DNA from 2 places in the Embleya sp. NPDC050493 genome. Region 2 is predicted to be linked to the other one. Evidence: riboswitches for the same ligand, from Rfam matches in the RefSeq annotation. Region 2 holds a riboswitch; the other holds the start of a gene.

Region 1 (8,734 bases), on a different contig from region 2:
GGGCAGCCGCTTCCTGCTCGACTCGGACCGCACCACGGCCGGTCGGCATCCGCAGAGCGACATCTTCCTCGACGACGTGACGGTCTCGCGCAAGCACGCCGAGTTCCGTCGCACCGCCGGCGGCTTCGCGGTCGCCGACGTGGGCAGCCTGAACGGCACCTACGTGGGTCGCGAGCGGATCGACGAGGTCCCGCTGACGCCGGGCGACGAGGTGCAGATCGGCAAGTACCGACTGGTCTTCTTCCCCAGTCGGCAAGGGCAGATCGGGTGAGTCCGGCGGCGGCCGGATCGGTCTCCTTGAGCATCGGCGGGGTGTTGACCCTGCTGCGTCCCGAGTTTCCGGACATCAGCATCTCCAAGATCCGGTTCCTCGAGGCGGAGGGGCTCATCGAGCCGCAGCGGAGCCCGTCGGGCTATCGCAAGTTCGGCGCCGCCGACATCGAACGTCTGCGCTACGTGCTGCGCGTGCAGCGCGACCGCTATCTGCCGCTCCGGGTGATCAAGGATCAACTGGACGCGATGGATCGCGGACTCGAACCGGCCGGCCCGACCCCGGCCGAATCCGAGCGCTCCGAGGACGCCGACGGCGATCCGGGGTCGGCCGGTCGGGACGGCACCACGGTGCTGCTCGACCGGCCGGGCCTGATCGCCGCGGCCGGCATCCAGGACGTGGACCTGGCGCGGCTGGAGGAGTTCGGCCTGATCCAGCCGCACCGTCCGCGGCCCGGCGGCACCGAGGCCGAGCACGCGGTGGTCTACGACGGCGACGCGCTCGTGGTGGCCCGCCTGGTGGCCGCGCTGGGCCGCTACGGCGTCGAACCGCGGCACCTGCGGCAGACCAAGGCCGCCGCGGACCGCGAGGCCGCGCTGGTCGAACAGATCGTCGCGCCGCTCCTGCACCGCCGGGGCGCGCGGGCCAAGGCGGGCGCCGAGGAGACCGTGCGCGACCTGCTCGCGCTCACCTCGCGACTGCACACCGTCCTGGTCACCACCGCGCTCGCGCCCCGGCTGGGCCGCTGAGCGGGCCGGCATCCGCCCGGCGCCGGTCCCGACGGTGCGGCGTGCCGGGGTCGACCGGTGTGGTGTGTCGGGGTCGACATTCCGCCCCACGAAGAAAAAACGACGAATCCCCGACCTATTCGGCCCCCGGGGATCGGTGACCGACAGCCCGGCGCGCTAGTGTGGCGATGTGAACGAGCTAGAGGTTGTGGGCGTCCGGGTGGAGATGCCCTCTAACCAGCCGATCGTGCTCCTACGGGAGACGGGGGGCGATCGTTATCTCCCCATCTGGATCGGCCCGGTAGAGGCGACGGCCATCGCGTTCGCCCAACAGGGCGTGGTACCCGCGCGTCCTCTGACGCACGATCTCTTCCGGGACGTGCTGGAGGCGCTGGGACAGGAATTGACCCAGATCCGGATCACCGACCTGCGCGAGGGCGTTTTCTACGCCGAGCTGGTCTTCTCCGGCGGCGTGGAGGTCAGCGCGCGCCCGTCGGATGCGATCGCGCTCGCGCTGCGGACCGGGACGTCGATCGTCGGCAGCGACGCGGTCCTGGACGAGGCGGGCATCGTGATCCCCAACGAGCAGGAGGACGAGATCGAGAAGTTCAGGGAGTTCCTGAACGACATCTCGCCCGAGGACTTCGGCACCACGAGCCAGTAGCCGGCCCGCCCGGCCCGGTGCGCGTCCGAAGCCGCCGACCGTCCCTGCCCGCCGTCCTCGGCGAGGGGTACCGGTCGGCGGTTTTTTGCGTCTCGGTACCGGTCGGCCGGGCGGCGGCCGCGGACGCGCACCGGGCCGGCCGGCCGCGATGCGGACGCCGACGCGCGTGCGGTCGAAGCCGGTCCGGCTCGATCCGTTTCGATCAGTGGCAAAGCGGCCAGACCTACCCCTGGCGCAGGGGTTCAAACCACTCGTGCGAGGAGCGTCACTCGGCGTGCCGAACGGCCCGGTCGTTGACGCGCTGTTGGTGACTGCCTACCGTCGAAAACGACAGTTCCGGGATGACCCCTGCGCGTTGCACCTCGCCGCCTGCGGCCCGGGACTGAAGAGACTCGCCGCGCCGTACTCGGGCGCGGGGAGACGAAAGGGAGGTCGGCGTGAGCAGCACCGGCGACATCACGGCGGCGGAACGCGCCCGCACGGCACGTCCTCTGCCGGCGACCGATCCCGGTGCGGGCCCCCGGCGGCAGGACGTCTCGCCGGCCGGCACGCCGTCGGAGGACGTCGGCTACCGCGGCCCGACGGCATGCGCGGCGGCCGGCATCACCTACCGCCAACTCGACTACTGGGCGCGCACCGGCCTGGTCGAGCCCACGGTCCGCCCGGCCCACGGCTCGGGCACCCAACGTCTGTACGGCTTCCGCGACATCCTGGTGCTCAAGATCGTCAAGCGGCTCCTGGACACCGGAGTCTCGCTGCAGAACATCCGGATCGCGGTGGCCCACCTGCGCGGTCGCGGGATCGGCGACCTGGCCGGGATGACGCTGATGAGCGACGGCGCCAGTGTGTACGAGTGCACGTCGTACGACGAGGTCATCGACCTGGTCCAGGGCGGCCAGGGGGTCTTCGGGATCGCCGTGGGGGCGGTCTGGCGCGAGGTCGAGGGCTCGCTCGCACAACTCCAGGGCGAGCACACCGGCACCGGAGAGACGATCACGCAGGTCCATCCGGGTGACGAGTTGGCGCGCAGGCGGCGCGACAAGGCGGTCTGAGCCGCCCGCGGCGGATGGGAACCGGGCCGACGGGCAGGAACGTCCCCATGGACGTGATCATTCGCCGGCCGACCCTGCCGCGCTCGCGGCGAGCCCAACGACGCGGTTATCAGGCCGCCGTCCTGCTCACCGTGGCCGGGCTGGCCCCGATCACGGGGCTGCACCTGTACGCCGGGAACCGGGTCCGCTCGCCCGCCGACGTGCCGTATCAGGACGTCACGATGGTGCTCGGCGCGGGCGTGCACGGGGACCGGCCGTCCGATCTGCTGGCCCGCCGACTGGACGTGGCCCTGGGCCTGTATCGGGCCGGCCGGACCCGGGTGATCCTGGTCAGCGGCGACGGCGGCGGCAACCGCTACGACGAGACCGGGGTGATGCGGCGCTATCTCGCGGACCGGGGGATACCGCGGCATCGGATCGTGACCGACGAATCGGGATTCTCCACCTGGGAATCCTGCATCCGGGCGAAGCGTGTCTACGGGATCGACCGGGTCATCGTGGTCACGCAGAGCTTCCATCTGCGGCGTGCGCTCGGACTGTGCCGGGCCGCCGGGATATCCGCGTACGGCGTCCCGGACGAGTCCTTCACGTGGGGCCACATCGGGCCCACCGTGTACGGCACCGGGCGCGAGGTGCTCGCCGCGTTCAAGGCGACCGGTCAGATCGTGCTCAAACCCGATCCACGCGCCCGCGACCGAAAGAACGACGAGATCCGCCGCGCCCTGGGCGACTGAGCGCGCGAACGCACCCGGATGTCGGTCCGGTGCGTCATCATTGCGCGGTGTGAGACAGGCCCCGGGCATCCTTCACCTCGACATGGACGCGTTCTACGCGTCGGTCGAGCAGGTGGCGAAGCCCAGTCTGGCCGGCAAGGCGGTGATCGTCGGCGGCATCGGCGCGCGCGGCGTGGTGGCCACCGCCTCGTACGAGGCCCGCGTGTTCGGCGTGCGCTCGGCGATGTCGATCGGCGAGGCCCGCCGACGCTGCCCCAACGCCGCCTTCCTCAGCCCGCGCTTCGCGCTGTACCGGCAGGTCAGCGACACCGTGATGGAACTGCTGCACCGGCTGTCCCCGCTGGTGGAGCCGCTCAGCCTGGACGAGGCGTTCGTCGACCTGGAGGCGGGCCCGCACGGCGGCACGCTGGACACCGAACGGGTCACCGAGATCGCCGTACGCCTGCGCGCGGACATCCACGGGGCCACCGGCCTGACCTGCTCGGTCGGCGCGGCCACCTCAAAGCTGCTGGCCAAGATCGCGTCCGAGGCGGACAAGCCGGACGGGCTGTGCGTGGTGGCACCCGGCGCCGAGCGGGCGATGCTGGACCCGCTGCCGGTGCGCGCACTGCCCGGGGTCGGCCCGGCCACCGGCGACGTGCTGCGCCGGGCCGGTCTGGACACCGTGGCCGATCTGGCCGCCGTCGACGAGAGCGAACTGGTCCGACTGCTGGGCCAGGCACACGGCCACGGCCTGCACGTGCTGGCCGCCGGGCTGGACGCCCGCCCGGTGGTCGCCGACCGGGACGCCAAGTCGGTGTCGGTGGAGGACACCTTCGCCACCGACCTGGTGGACCGCGAGCGCATCACGCGGGAGCTGGACCGGCTCTCGATCCGGTGCGTGGAGCGGCTGCGCGCCGCCGGGCGCTCCGGGCGCACGATCGTGCTCAAGCTGCGCCGCTACGACTTCAGCACGCTGACCCGCTCGGAGACGCTGCGCGGGCCCACCGACGATCCGGGCGTGGTGCGCGAGACGATCCGCCGACTGGCCGCGCAGGTGGACGTCACGGGCGGCGTGCGGCTGCTCGGGGTGGGCGTGAGCGGCCTGGCCGACTTCGCCCAGCAGGACCTGTTCGGCGCGGCCGAGCCCGGGGCCGGCGAGCCGATCGAGGATGACTCGGAGGGCGACGCGGAGCCGCTCGTCGAGGCCGTCCCGGAGCGGGTCTCCTGGTCGCCGGGCCAGGACGTGGTGCACGAGGAGTTCGGACCCGGCTGGGTGCAGGGCAGCGGCGTCGGTCGGGTCACCGTGCGGTTCGAGGTGCCGGGCGGCCGGCCGGGCCGGGTGCGCACGTTCGTGATCACCGACCCGGCGCTGCGACCGGGGGAACCGATTCCGCTACCCGCCGCCGACCGGGGATAGCCGCCGGGATCCGGGGCAGGCGCGGGTCAGACGACTCCTCGGGGGTGTCCCCACCATGACTGATGTCAAAGAGCGGCCGGCGCGAGGGCAAGGTGCCTTCCGATCGGTTCGCCGCAGGCTCGGCCTGCCCGCCTTCCTGGTCACACTCCTGGTCGGCTTCATCGTGCTGGCCCTGGTGCTGGTCGGGTTGGTCAACCTGTTGCCGGGCAAGTTCAACCCGTTCGGCGAGACCACCAAGGACCACAGCGGACCGGTGATGCTCAAGGCCGTGCAGGATCTCAGCCGCTACGAGGCGGTCAGCGGCACCTTCCAGGTCGTCGTGGACCTGGAGAAGGACGCCAAGTTCCTTCCGGACGCCGTCCGCGGCCAGCGCACGCTGTTCATCGGGGTCGGCCAGGTCGGCGGCTTCGTGGAGTTCGGCGGGATCGGCCAGGACGCGATCCAGACCTCGCCGGACAACAAGAGCGTGACCATCAAACTCCCGCACGCGCGGCTCGCGCCCGCGGCCCTCGACCAGAAGAACAGCCACGTGATCGCCCAGGACCGGGGTCTGTTCGACCGCCTCGGCGACTTCTTCTCCGGCAATCCCTCCGACCAGCAGCAGCTCTACGTGCTGGCGACCAAGAAGATCGACGACGCGGCGAAGACCGCCGGACTGCTGGAGCGCGCCGAGCGCAACACCACCAACATGCTCCAGGGGATGATGCGGTCCCTGGGTTACACCACGACCACTGTGACCTACGCCTAGTGCGCAGGCCCTATCGAGGGTCACGCTGATACCGTTGAGGTCGCCCATTACGTTCGCGCGGGAGAGTCCTCGTGTCGTGCACACGGGGCGCCGAAGGAGCAACTCCTCCCCGGAATCTCTCAGGCACCCGTACCGCGTGGTCGTGGGCACTCTGGAAAGCAGGATCCGCACGTGGCTCGCCGAGTCGGGTCGGATCCTCGCCGACGGTGCAAATCGCGCCCGTGGGAACCGGTTCGACCGGTGCCCCGGGCGCGGTGAAGCTCTCAGGTACAGATGACAGAGGGGGAGGCCGGTGGGCGCGCGACCCGCGTGTCCGTCCAGGAGCGATCCAGGAGGCCTTTCGCGATGACCCCGCGCACCCCTGCCCCGACGCGTGCTCACGCCGTACTCCCCTCCGGTCCCGGCTCGTTGACCGGCCTGGAGGCCGCGTCGCCGTTCACCGGCCGGCACATCGGTCCGGACGCCGACGAGCAGGCGAAGATGCTCGCCGCGATCGGCTACGGATCCCTGGACGAGCTGACCGACGCGGCGGTGCCCGCCGCGATCCGCGCGCTGGAGGGCTTCGAACTGCCCGCCGCGCGCTCCGAGGCCGAGGTGCTCGCCGAACTGCGCGAGCTGGCCTCCCGCAACACCGTGCTGACCTCGATGATCGGGCTCGGCTACCACGGCACCTTCACCCCGCCGGTGATCACCCGGAACGTGCTGGAGAACCCCGCCTGGTACACGGCCTACACGCCCTACCAGCCGGAGATCTCGCAGGGCCGGCTGGAGGCGCTGCTCAACTTCCAGACCGTGGTCACCGACCTGACCGGCCTGGACGTGGCCGGCGCCTCGCTGCTCGACGAGGCCACCGCCGCCGCCGAGGCGATGACCCTGGCCCGACGGGCCGGTCGGGCCAAGAGCGACGTGTTCGTCGTGGACGCGGCCACCCTGCCGCAGACCGTCGCCGTGGTGCGCACGCGGGCGCAGGCGCTGGGCATCGAGGTCGTGGTCGCCGACACCACCGACGGGTTGCCCGAGGGCGGCTGCTTCGGCGTGCTGCTCCAATACCCCGGCGCCGACGGCCGGGTCCGCGACCTGACCCCGGTGATCGAGGCGGCGCACGCACAGGGCGCGCTGGTGGCGGTCGCGGCCGACCTGCTCGCGCTGACCGTGCTGCGCGCGCCGGGCGCGATGGGCGCCGACATCGCGGTCGGCACCACCCAGCGGTTCGGCGTGCCGATGGCCTTCGGCGGTCCGCACGCCGGATACATGGCGGTCCGCGAGAAGCTCACCCGCAGCATGCCGGGCCGGCTGGTCGGGGTGTCCGTGGACGCCGACGGCGCGCCCGCCTACCGGCTCGCGCTGCAGACCCGCGAACAACACATCCGCCGGGAGAAGGCGACCAGCAACATCTGCACCGCGCAGGTCCTGCTGGCCGTGATGGCCGGGATGTACGCGGTCTACCACGGGCCGGACGGGCTCACCTCGATCGCCCGCCGCACCCACCGCTACACGGCCGTGCTCGCGGCCGGGCTGCGGGCGGGCGGCGTCGAGGTCGTGCACGGCGACTTCTTCGACACGATCACCGTGCGCGTGCCGGGTCGGGCCGAGCAGGTGCTCGCCGCCGCCCGCGCGGCCGGGATCAACCTGCGTCCCGTGGACGCCGACCACGTGGGGATCACCTGCGACGAGACCACCCTGCGGGCGCACGTCGAGGCGGTCTGGGGAGCGTTCGGGGTCACCGGCGACGTGGCCGCGCTGGACGCGGACACCGCCGACGCGCTGCCGCAGCCGCTGCTGCGCGACACCGAGTTCCTGACCCACCCGGTCTTCCACACGCACCGCTCCGAGACCGACATGCTGCGCTACCTCAAGCGGCTGGCGGACAAGGACTACGCACTCGACCGGGGCATGATCCCGCTCGGCTCGTGCACGATGAAGCTCAACGCCACGGTCGAGATGGAACCGATCACCTGGCCCGAGTTCGCGAACCTGCACCCGTTCGCGCCGGTGGAGCAGGCCGCGGGATATCTGGAGCTGATCGACGGCCTGGCCGACTCGCTGGCCCGGATCACCGGCTACGCCAAGGTCTCGCTCCAGCCCAACGCCGGCTCGCAGGGCGAATTGGCGGGCCTGCTCGCGGTGCGCGCCTACCACCGGGCCAACGGCGACACCGCCCGCGACGTGTGCCTGATCCCCTCCTCCGCGCACGGCACGAACGCGGCCAGCGCGGTAATGGCGGGCATGCGCGTCGTGGTGGTCAAGACCGGCGAGAACGGCGACGTGGACCTGGCCGACCTGCACGACAAGATCGAGCGGCACCGGGACACGCTCGCGGTGCTGATGGTGACCTACCCGTCCACGCACGGCGTGTTCGAGGAGGGCATCGAGCAGGTGTGCGCGGCCGTCCACGAGGCCGGCGGCCAGGTCTACGTGGACGGCGCGAACCTGAACGCGCTGGTCGGGCTGGCCCAGCCGGGCGGCGCGATCGGCGCCGACGTATCGCACCTGAACCTGCACAAGACGTTCTGCATCCCGCACGGCGGCGGCGGTCCGGGCGTGGGCCCGGTCGCGGTGCGCGCGCACCTGGCGCCGTACCTGCCCAACCACCCGCTCCAGGCCACCGCGGGCCCGGAGACCGGCGTGGGGCCGATCTCGGCCGCTCCGTGGGGCTCGGCGGCGATCCTGCCGATCCCGTGGACGTACCTGCGGCTGATGGGCCCGGACGGGCTCAAGGAGGCCACCCAGGTCGCGGTGCTGGGCGCCAACTACATCGCCAAGCGGCTCGCACCGCACTTCCCGGTGCTCTACACCGGCCCCAACGGCCTGGTCGCGCACGAGTGCATCATCGACGTGCGGGGGATCACCAAGACCGCCGGGGTCAGCGTCGACGACGTCGCCAAGCGGCTGATCGACTACGGGTTCCACGCGCCGACCATGTCGTTCCCGGTGCCCGGCACGTTGATGATCGAGCCGACGGAGAGCGAGAACCTGCACGAGATCGACCGGTTCTGCGACGCGATGATCGCGATCAAGGGCGAGATCGACCGGGTCGCGTCGGGTGAGCTGCCCGCCGACGACAACCCGCTCGGCAACGCGCCGCACACCGCCGAGCTGCTCGCCGGCGAGTGGACGCACGCCTACACCCGGGCGGAG
Region 2 (8,734 bases):
ATTGATAACTGAACAACGCCAGTGCCACCAGGCCGGTGAAGAACGGTGGCAAAGACACACCCGCGAGCGCGAAGCCCATCGAGAAGCGGTCCCACAGGCTGCCGCGTTTGAGCGCCGAGATCACCCCGATCGAGACGCCCGCGATCAGCCAGATCACCGCGGCGCCCGCGGCCAGCGACAACGTGACCGGGATCCGGTCCTGGAGCCGCGGCCACACCTCCAGGTTGTTGCGGAAGGAGAAGCCCAGGCACGGCGGCGCGCAGTGCACCTTGCGTACGCCGGTGTCGTAGTCCTTGCCGGCGATCATGCCCTTGACGAACTTGCCGTACTGCTCGGGCACCGACTTGTCCAGCCCGAGGCTGTGCTTGACCTGCGAAATCGCCTCTGGGCTGGGCGATTTGCCGACGTACCGCGCGGCGAGTTGGTCGCTTGTGGCGCCTCCCAGACGCGGAATGAGGAAGAAGATGGCGAAGACCGCCATGGTGACGATCAACAGGAGCACCACCGCTCCCGCCAGTCGCCTGAGCAGATAGAAAATCATGAGCCGGCGACCCGGTCCGGTGCGGGGAGCGGGATCACCACTCCCCGCACCGGAACTGACGGGCCTTCACCTCTCCTTCGGGCTACTGACCTCGTCGCAGGCTTACTGGATACCGATGTTGAGGTAGTCGTACATCCCGGAGTACGCGGGAGTGACGACCAGGTTGGTCACGTTCGGCGGGCGGTAGAGCAGCGACTTGGTCCACGCGAACGGAACCATCACCGCCGACTCCATGACCTTCTGGTCCAACTGCTGCCAGATGGCCGCGCTCGCGTTCTGGTCGATCGTGCGGGTGGCCTGGTCGATCAGACCGTTGACCGCGGGGTCGTTCAGCTCGGACAGGTTCGTGCCACCGGCGGGCTTGATCGCCCGGCCGTCCACGATCTGCTGGAAGAAGCCGAACTGGGTCGGGAAGTCGGGGCCCCACTGCATGAACATGATGCCGACCTTGTTGTCCGCCACCCACTTGGGCACACCGGCGAACTGGGTGAAGTAGTCACCCGAGGGGTACTGGCGGATCTCGATCTTGATGCCGACCTTGGCGAGCGCGTTCTGCACCGACGTGGCGCCCGCGACCTCCTTGGGCCGGTTGCTGCGCGCGGTGAGCACGGTGCTGAAGCCGTCCGGCTTGCCGCACTGCTTGAGCTCGTCCTTGGCCTTGGCCACGTCACCCGTGTGCTTTTCGCCGTTCGGGTACATGTCGGCGACCTTGGAACCGGCCAGCGTCGGCGGCATCAGGTTCGTCGCGATGTCGGCGCCGACCTCACCGCCGACCGCGCGCTGCATCTGCGCCTTGTTCACCGCGTACTGCACGGCGCGCCGGCAGTGCACGTTGTCGAACGGCGGGGTCTTCGAGCTGATCGCGAGGTACGCCAGCGCACCGGAGACCGCGTCGTCCGAGTTCGCGGCCAGCTTCTCGTCGGTCAGGATCTTGTTCTGGGCGGCGGCCTGGACACCGGTGCCGACCACGTCGAGCTGCGCCGTGCCGGCGAAGAGCCGGTTGTCGACGTCGTTCGCGTCCTGCTTCTCCAGGAGTTCGATCCGGTCCGGCAGCGCCTTGCGCAGCGGGTCGGTGTTCGGGTCCCAGTGCGGGTTGCGGATCAGGTTGACCGCCTTGCCGGGCTCGTACTGGCCGTCGACCATGTACGCGCCGGTGGCGAGGGGGTGCTTGACGTACTCCTTGCCGGTGTCCTTGGCGGGCGGGACCGGCGCGGTCTGCGGGAGCGCGGCGAGATAGTTGAAGTCCGCGAACGGCTCCTTCATCTTGAAGATGATGGTGTAGTCGTCCGGCGTCTCGATCGCGTTCAGGCCCAGCTTGTCCGGCGCGCTGTCCTTGTACGGGCCCTTGTAGGTGCCGTCCGGGTCCAGGTACTGGCTGAAGTACGCCGGGCCGTTGGGCAGGATCTCCTTGTCGAAGGTCCGCTCGACCGCGTACTTGACGTCCGCGGCCTTGACCTCGGTCCCGTCCTCGTACTTGACGCCCTTGCGCAGGTGGTACGTCCAGGTCTTGCCGCCGTCGTCGGTCTTGCCCACTTCGGTGGCCAGGTCCGGCGCGAACTCGTAGCTCGCGTTGCCCGGGGCGGGCTTGAAGGTCAGCAGCGGACGGGCCATCAGCCGGGAGAAGTTCCAGGCCGAGGCGTAGTACATGTCGCCCGGGTCGAGCGAGTCGAACTTGTCCGAGCTGACCAGCTTGAGCGTCCCGCCCTTCTTGGGCGACTGGTTGACGACCTCGGTGACGGCCTTGTTGCTCGGCGAGTACTTCTTCTTCGAGCTGCCGCCGCCACCGCCACACGCGGTTGCGGCCAGCGCGGTGACCGCAACGATGCCGATCAGCGCTTGGGCCCTGCGCCTGCGAGTTACCGGGTGTTTCATCGCTGGTCGTGCCTCCTCGTGGGGACTTGCGGAATATTCAGCGGCTGCGTGGGTCGAGGGCGTCTCGAAGCCCGTCGCCGAGCAGGTTGAACGCGAGCACGGTGATGAAGATCGTGACTCCGGGGACGACCATGAACATCGGTGCGTCCTCGTACCGGGGGACGGCGCGCGCGAGCATGCCGCCCCACGAGGCGGTGGGTTCCTGGACGCCGACGCCGAGGAAGGAAAGGGCGGCCTCGAACAGGATGTTGGTCGGGATCAACAGTGTGGAATACACCAGGATCGGACCGACCAGGTTCGGCAGCAGTTCCTTGAAGATGATGTGCCGGTCGGTGGCCCCGAGGCTGCGGGCCGCCTCGACGAACTCCCGCTCGCGCAGCGACAACGTCTGGCCGCGCACGATGCGGGCGATGTAGGGCCAGCTGAAGAAGCCGATCACGAAGATCAGCACGGTGACCCGGAGCGTGTCGCCCTTCAGGCCGAACGCCTCGCCCTGGAGGCTGCTGCCGATCGCGATCGCGAACAGGAGCAGCGGGAAGGCCAGGAAGACGTCCATCGCGCGACTGATCAGCGCGTCGACCCAGCCGCCGAAGTAGCCCGCCACGGTGCCCAGTACGACGCCGATGACCACCGACAGGAGCGTGGCGAGAAACGCCACGAGCATCGAGATGCGGGCGCCGTAGACGATGCGCGAGAAGATGTCCCGGCCGTTGACCGGCTCCAGACCCAGCGGATGGTCCCAACTGGCGCCGCCGAAGCTGCCGTTGGGGATGTTCAACACCGGGTCGAGCAGATCGTCGTGGTACTCGGCGGGGTCGCCTCCGACGAAGGAGGTGATCACCGGTGCGAAGATCGCCACGAGTACCATGAAGATGATCACCACGCCACCGGCCATCGCGACCTTGTCGCGACGGAATCGGGCCCACGCGATCTGGCCGAGGGAACGACCCTCGATGCGTACGCCGGAGGATTCGGCGATCGCTTCGGGGTGCGCCTCTCGGGCCACACCGGTGGTCTCGATCGGTGCCGTCATGGATCGACCCTCCCCGCTCACGGATGCGACGGCGGCTCGGGATCGCCGATCCCGTCGCCATACCCGGCATTGCGATCCCGATGATCTTCGGGATCTGTCGTCCGGGTGAGACTCCTCCGTGACGGGGGTCACCAACAGGGGTCGAGGAATACCTTTACTGAACCGTGATTACGGCGACACGATTCACCGGTTGATCCGCGTAGATCGGTCACGAAATCACAACAAGGCAGCGGTTGATGACGTGACGTCAGTTTATTGGGGGCATCAGTGCCTGTTGCCCCGCTCCCGCCACTGTGTGCCGATCTTCGTTCACTGCGAGTTGCGGGCGGCCTCGTCGAGCATGTCGATGCCGATGAACGGCCGGGTGTGCTCACGCATCCACGCGGCGACCGGGTCGAACGGGTCGTCCAGGGCGACCGAGGACAACGTCAGGCCGGCCGGCGCGGCGGCCGAGGCGCGTGCCATCGCGTCCCGCATCCGTTGCATCGTGGCGGGCTGATTGTCCGTCAGGCGCAGGCCGATGACGAGGCGTTCGGGTCCGACGGTGGGTCGCACCCAGGCCCGGTGCGCGGCTCGCACCACCTGGGTCTGGAACAGTTGGCCGCCGAGCAGGGCGTAGAACGCCGGGTCCCACAACGTCGGTTCGCCCACTTCCAGGGGGCCGGCCATCAACCGGTCCAGGCCGCCGACGATCCGCCGGAGGTCGAGGTAGGGAACACCGACGCCGCCGCCCTGGGCGTGCGGATTCAGCCACAGGCCCCAGTGGTCGGTGTACAAGGAGGAGGCGATCTCGGTGACCGGACAGACCTCGAAGGAGCGATCCCAGCCACTGAGACGCAGCTGTTCCTCGGACGTGAACGCCGGGGCGTAGCGCCATCCGGCCACGTCCATGTTCCCGTACTGCGCGTCCGGGCTGCCCGGTTGCCCCTGCCACAGCAGCATCCACACGTGAGCGCCCGTGAGCGCTTCGAGCAACCGCTCGTAGGCGTCGTAACGCCCGGGTGCCACCTGGCTCAATGCCTGCTCGACCTGGTTCACGACGTCCTCCCCGAACCCGAACCGATGTCCCGATGTCCCGATGTTGCGATGTCCCGCCGAACCCGCCGACCGCCGTCCCGCCGGATCACTGTCCCGCCGTCCCGCCGTCCCGATGAAGTCGTTGCGACGAATGCCGCAGTGCGAACGCCCCGCACCGGAGCGCGCCGGCGCGCATCGCGCGCGTGGGCGCACGGATGTGCCGGGCCCGCGGGCTCAGCGCTGGTCGGCCCGCAGGTAGAACGGCTCGGCCCGTTCCAGCATCCAGTCCCCCACAGGATCCTGCGCAACGTCCAACAGCACCACGTTCACCGGCCACGGACATGCGGCCCGGCCGAGCGCGCGCTCCAGGGCGCCGACCGCGGCCAGCCGGTCCTCCTCCTGCCAGCGGTCCAGTTCGACACCGATGAACAGGCACGGCGGGTCGGACTCGATCGCACCCAGGCCGCGACGCGCACTCAGCACCACCGGCACGTGGGTGAACTCGGCGGCGGCCGCGATCAGGAACTCCATCGGCTCCTCGTCCGGCTCGTACAGCCGCACCCGCGCGCCGCGCACGCCCGCCCCGGGCAGCCGGGCCAGTTCCAGCACCCCCGGCGGCGGGATCGGGATGCCCACCTCGCCGCCCGGGTTGACCGCGATGCCCACGTGCGGCGGCAGTCCGCGGGCGAACTCGCGCATCGGCGCGACCGTGCACGCCATCGGGCCGGCGACCCGCCGGAACTCCTCCTCCGAGGAGAACACCGGCACGTACGGCCGGCCGTCGATCTCGGTGGTCGGCAGCGTCAGTTCACTGTCCGTCGGGTCGCCGCCCTCGGGCAGCGGCACCCACACGTCCGACTCGGCCAGGGCCTCGAAGAGAGCCTCGGCCCGGGACGGGTCGCGCATCGCCGCGACGAGCGCGCTCTCCACGGGATTGGCCGGAAACGGCATGGTGGTGCTCCTCTGGTGTCCGCCGCAGTTTACGACTCGGTCGACCGCCGCCGTCGGGGCTGTCCGGGTACGGGGTCTGCGAAAACGATCCGGCTGAGCGTCCGGGCGGCCGGCCGGTCGAGCAGTACGCACGAGGTGAAGCCGCCGGGCGCGGATGCCAGGGTGGGGCCCGCATCCAGCCACGGCGTCAGTCGGGCGAGCAGTTCGCGCCACTCGCGGTGATGCCGGGCGAACACCGGCGTGGACACTCCGCGACCGCGTGCGCGTTGGCCGGCCAGGGCCTGATGGGCGCTCACGTCCAACAACAGTGCGTGCGCCGAACTGCCGCGCCGCCGGGCGGCGAACACCAGCACCCGGCGCAGGATCGGGTTGCGGCCGCTGTCGTGCACGACCACCGCGCCGGGGCCGCGCAGTGCCCGGGCCACCTCGCCGTAGTGCGAGAGCCGCACCAGCGGCCGATAGGCCCGGTACGGGATGCGCCCGGCGCGCACCGCCCAGCGCGCCCGGACCAGGTCCGCGTCCAGCACGGCCACGGTCGGCCCGGGGGTGACCACGCGCGCGAGCAGCGTGCTCTTGCCGGCCCCGGGCAGGCCGGTCACCACGAGCACGCACGAGGCCGGATAGGCCAGCACCTCCACCACCCGGTCGCCGATCCGCTCCCCCGTGCGATCGCGCTCCTCCCGGAGGTCGTGCACGGACCGGGGCATCAACACGCCGCTCGTCGCGGCGCCGGTATGCGCCCCCGCCGAGTCCGTCTCCACGAGCCCTCCCCTTGTCCCGAACCGTCCTGCCTTGCGCATGGTGTCGCACCCGCGCACCCTCGCGCGCGAGCGCGTGTCGGCCGCCCCTCGAAACCGGCAACCCTCGAAGTCGGCGACTTCCGGAGTCGGCAGTCCTCGGACTCGGCGGGGTCCCGGCCCCGGTGGGGGATTGACGACACGCGCTAGCATGCCGGGCACAACCTCATATCGGCCGTCGACCCCACGCGGAAGAGTCCTCGCCCACGAGCGGGGCGCCGAAGGAGCAACTCCTCCCCGGAATCTCTCAGGCACCGATACCGCATGGGTCAGGCACTTCTGGAAAGCAACTGCACCGCTGGTGCGGTTCACCCACGGTGCAAATCGCCGTTCCGCGCGCGGATGCGCCCGGAAGCGATGAAGCTCTCAGGTTCCGATGACAGAAGGGGAGGGCACCCCACTTTTCGATCGACTCCGATCGAAAAGGGCTGAGAGCCATGGCAGGGAGCCCCCTTTGTTGTCGTACTCGCCGTTGTCGCACCGGCCGCACCGCCCGTCGTCTTTCGCCGCACTCCGCACCGGCACCCGCTCCTCGTCCGTGCGTCGTGCCCCGTGCGCGCCGACCGAGCGCGCGGCCGAACGCCCTGCCCCCGACCGGCCCGCGCCCCTCGGGTGTTCCCGCCGGCGCCCCCTCGAAGGAGCCTTCGCATGACCACCGACCGCCGGACCCCGCTCGACGCCGTGCACGACGCGCTCGGGGCCACGATGACCGACTTCGCCGGTTGGCGGATGCCGCTCCGGTACGGGAGCGAGCGCGACGAGCACGCCGCGGTGCGCACCACCGCCGGCCTGTTCGACCTCACCCACATGGGCGAAATCGAGGTCACCGGCCCGGACGCCGCCCGCGCGCTCGACCACGCCCTGGTCGGCTTCGTCTCGAAGATCGGGATCGACCGCGCCCGGTACACGATGATCTGCACCGAAGAGGGCGGCATCGTCGACGACCTGATCGTCTACCGGCTGGGCGACGAGCACTTCGTGGTGGTGGCCAACGCCTCCAACGCGGACGTGGTCGCGGGCAGCCTGAAGCACCGCTCGCAGAACTTCGACGCCGTGGTGCGCGACGCGTCCGAGGAGTACACGCTGCTCGCCGTGCAGGGCCCCGCGTCGACCGGGATCGTCGGTTCGCTCACCGACGCCGACCTGCCCGCACTCAAGTACTACGCGATCCTGCGCACCGAGGTCGCCGGCATTCCGGTACTGCTCGCGCGCACCGGCTACACCGGCGAGGACGGCTTCGAGCTGTTCGCCTCGCCCGACGACGCGGTCGCGCTGTGGGAGGCGCTGCTCGCGGCCGGCAAGCCGCACGGCCTGGTGCCCGCCGGGCTCTCCTGCCGCGACACGCTGCGCCTGGAGGCGGGCATGCCGCTGTACGGGCACGAACTGACCCGGGACACCACGCCGTACGAGGCCAACCTGGGTCGGGTGGTCCGGCTGGACAAGCCCGAGGACTTCGTCGGACGCGAGGCACTGGCCGCGGCGCAGGACGACGTGCGCCGGACCCTGGTCGGGCTCACCTCGCCGGGCAAGCGGGTCCCGCGTGCGGGGTACCCCGTGGTGGACGCGGAGACCGGCGAGCGGGTCGGCGAGGTCACCTCCGGCGCGCCCTCGCCGACACTGGGCGTGCCGATCGCGATGGCGTACGTGGCCAAGGAGCGGGCCGAACCGGGCACCCGGCTGGCCGTGGACATCCGCGGCAAGGCGGAGCCGGTCGAGGTCGTCGCGCTGCCGTTCTACAAGCGGGCCTGACCGAGGCGGCCGGCGGCCCGACCCGAGTTCCGCGGGCGCGGCCGGCTCGGGCCCTCCGGGCCCGCGGTACAAACCATCACAAACCCACCTGAGGGACAGACCCCCCTCGATCGAATGGAGAATGGACCCGTGCACGCACCCCAGCACCTGCGCTACAGCAAGGAACACGAGTGGCTCGACGAGGCGGCCTCCCCCGCCCTCGTCGGCATCACCCAACACGCGGCCGACGCGCTCGGCGACGTGGTGTTCGTCCAGCTCCCCGAGGTCGGCCAGACGGTCGTCGCCGGCGAGCCGTGCGGCGAGTTGGAGTCCACCAAGTCGGTCAGCGACATGTACGCGCCCGTCTCCGGCGAGATCGTCGAGATCAACGACGCGGTCGCCGAGGACCCCGCCCTGGTGAACTCCGACCCCTTCGGGACGGGCTGGCTGTTCAAGGTGCGCATCGACGGCGAGGCCGAGGGCCTGCTGTCGGCCGACGAGTACGCCGCGTTCTGCGGCGAATGATCGAGATCGACCCGATCGAGGAGCTGACAACCGTGACGATCCTGGACCGTCCGCTGAGCGAGGTGGACCCGCAGGTCGCCGCCGCCGTCACCGACGAGCTGCACCGCCAGCAGAACACCCTGGAGATGATCGCCTCCGAGAACTTCGCCCCCGTGGCGGTGTTGGAGGCACAGGGTTCCGTCCTGACCAACAAGTACGCCGAGGGCTACCCCGGCCGGCGCTACTACGGCGGCTGCGAGCACGTCGACGTCGTCGAACAGCTCGCCATCG

The links. A riboswitch is a leader RNA that binds a small molecule or an ion and turns the genes downstream of it on or off. The one in region 2 is predicted to bind glycine.
Region 1: linked by a shared signal. The riboswitch ahead of gcvP (aminomethyl-transferring glycine dehydrogenase) and the one ahead of gcvT (glycine cleavage system aminomethyltransferase GcvT) in region 2 are both predicted to bind glycine.

The regions. Positions count from the first base shown of each region.
Region 1 is NZ_JBITHP010000001.1:427,184-435,917, forward strand. It holds gene ACIBM5_RS01605 (FHA domain-containing protein) at 1-271, shown strand, start outside; gene ACIBM5_RS01610 (MerR family transcriptional regulator) at 298-1,020, shown strand; gene ACIBM5_RS01615 (bifunctional nuclease family protein) at 1,190-1,663, shown strand; gene ACIBM5_RS01620 (MerR family transcriptional regulator) at 2,101-2,715, shown strand; gene ACIBM5_RS01625 (vancomycin high temperature exclusion protein) at 2,763-3,449, shown strand; gene ACIBM5_RS01630 (DNA polymerase IV) at 3,499-4,848, shown strand; gene ACIBM5_RS01635 (DUF4230 domain-containing protein) at 4,904-5,596, shown strand; glycine riboswitch at 5,645-5,741, shown strand; gene gcvP (aminomethyl-transferring glycine dehydrogenase) at 5,942-8,734, shown strand, end outside.
Region 2 is NZ_JBITHP010000005.1:182,371-191,104, reverse strand. It holds gene ACIBM5_RS12920 (ABC transporter permease) at 1-541, opposite strand, end outside; gene ACIBM5_RS12915 (ABC transporter substrate-binding protein) at 644-2,413, opposite strand; gene ACIBM5_RS12910 (ABC transporter permease) at 2,451-3,446, opposite strand; gene ACIBM5_RS12905 (enhanced serine sensitivity protein SseB C-terminal domain-containing protein) at 3,756-4,484, opposite strand; gene ACIBM5_RS12900 (enhanced serine sensitivity protein SseB) at 4,698-5,414, opposite strand; gene ACIBM5_RS12895 (AAA family ATPase) at 5,444-6,175, opposite strand; glycine riboswitch at 6,391-6,484, shown strand; gene gcvT (glycine cleavage system aminomethyltransferase GcvT) at 6,860-7,960, shown strand; gene gcvH (glycine cleavage system protein GcvH) at 8,090-8,464, shown strand; gene glyA (serine hydroxymethyltransferase) at 8,461-8,734, shown strand, end outside.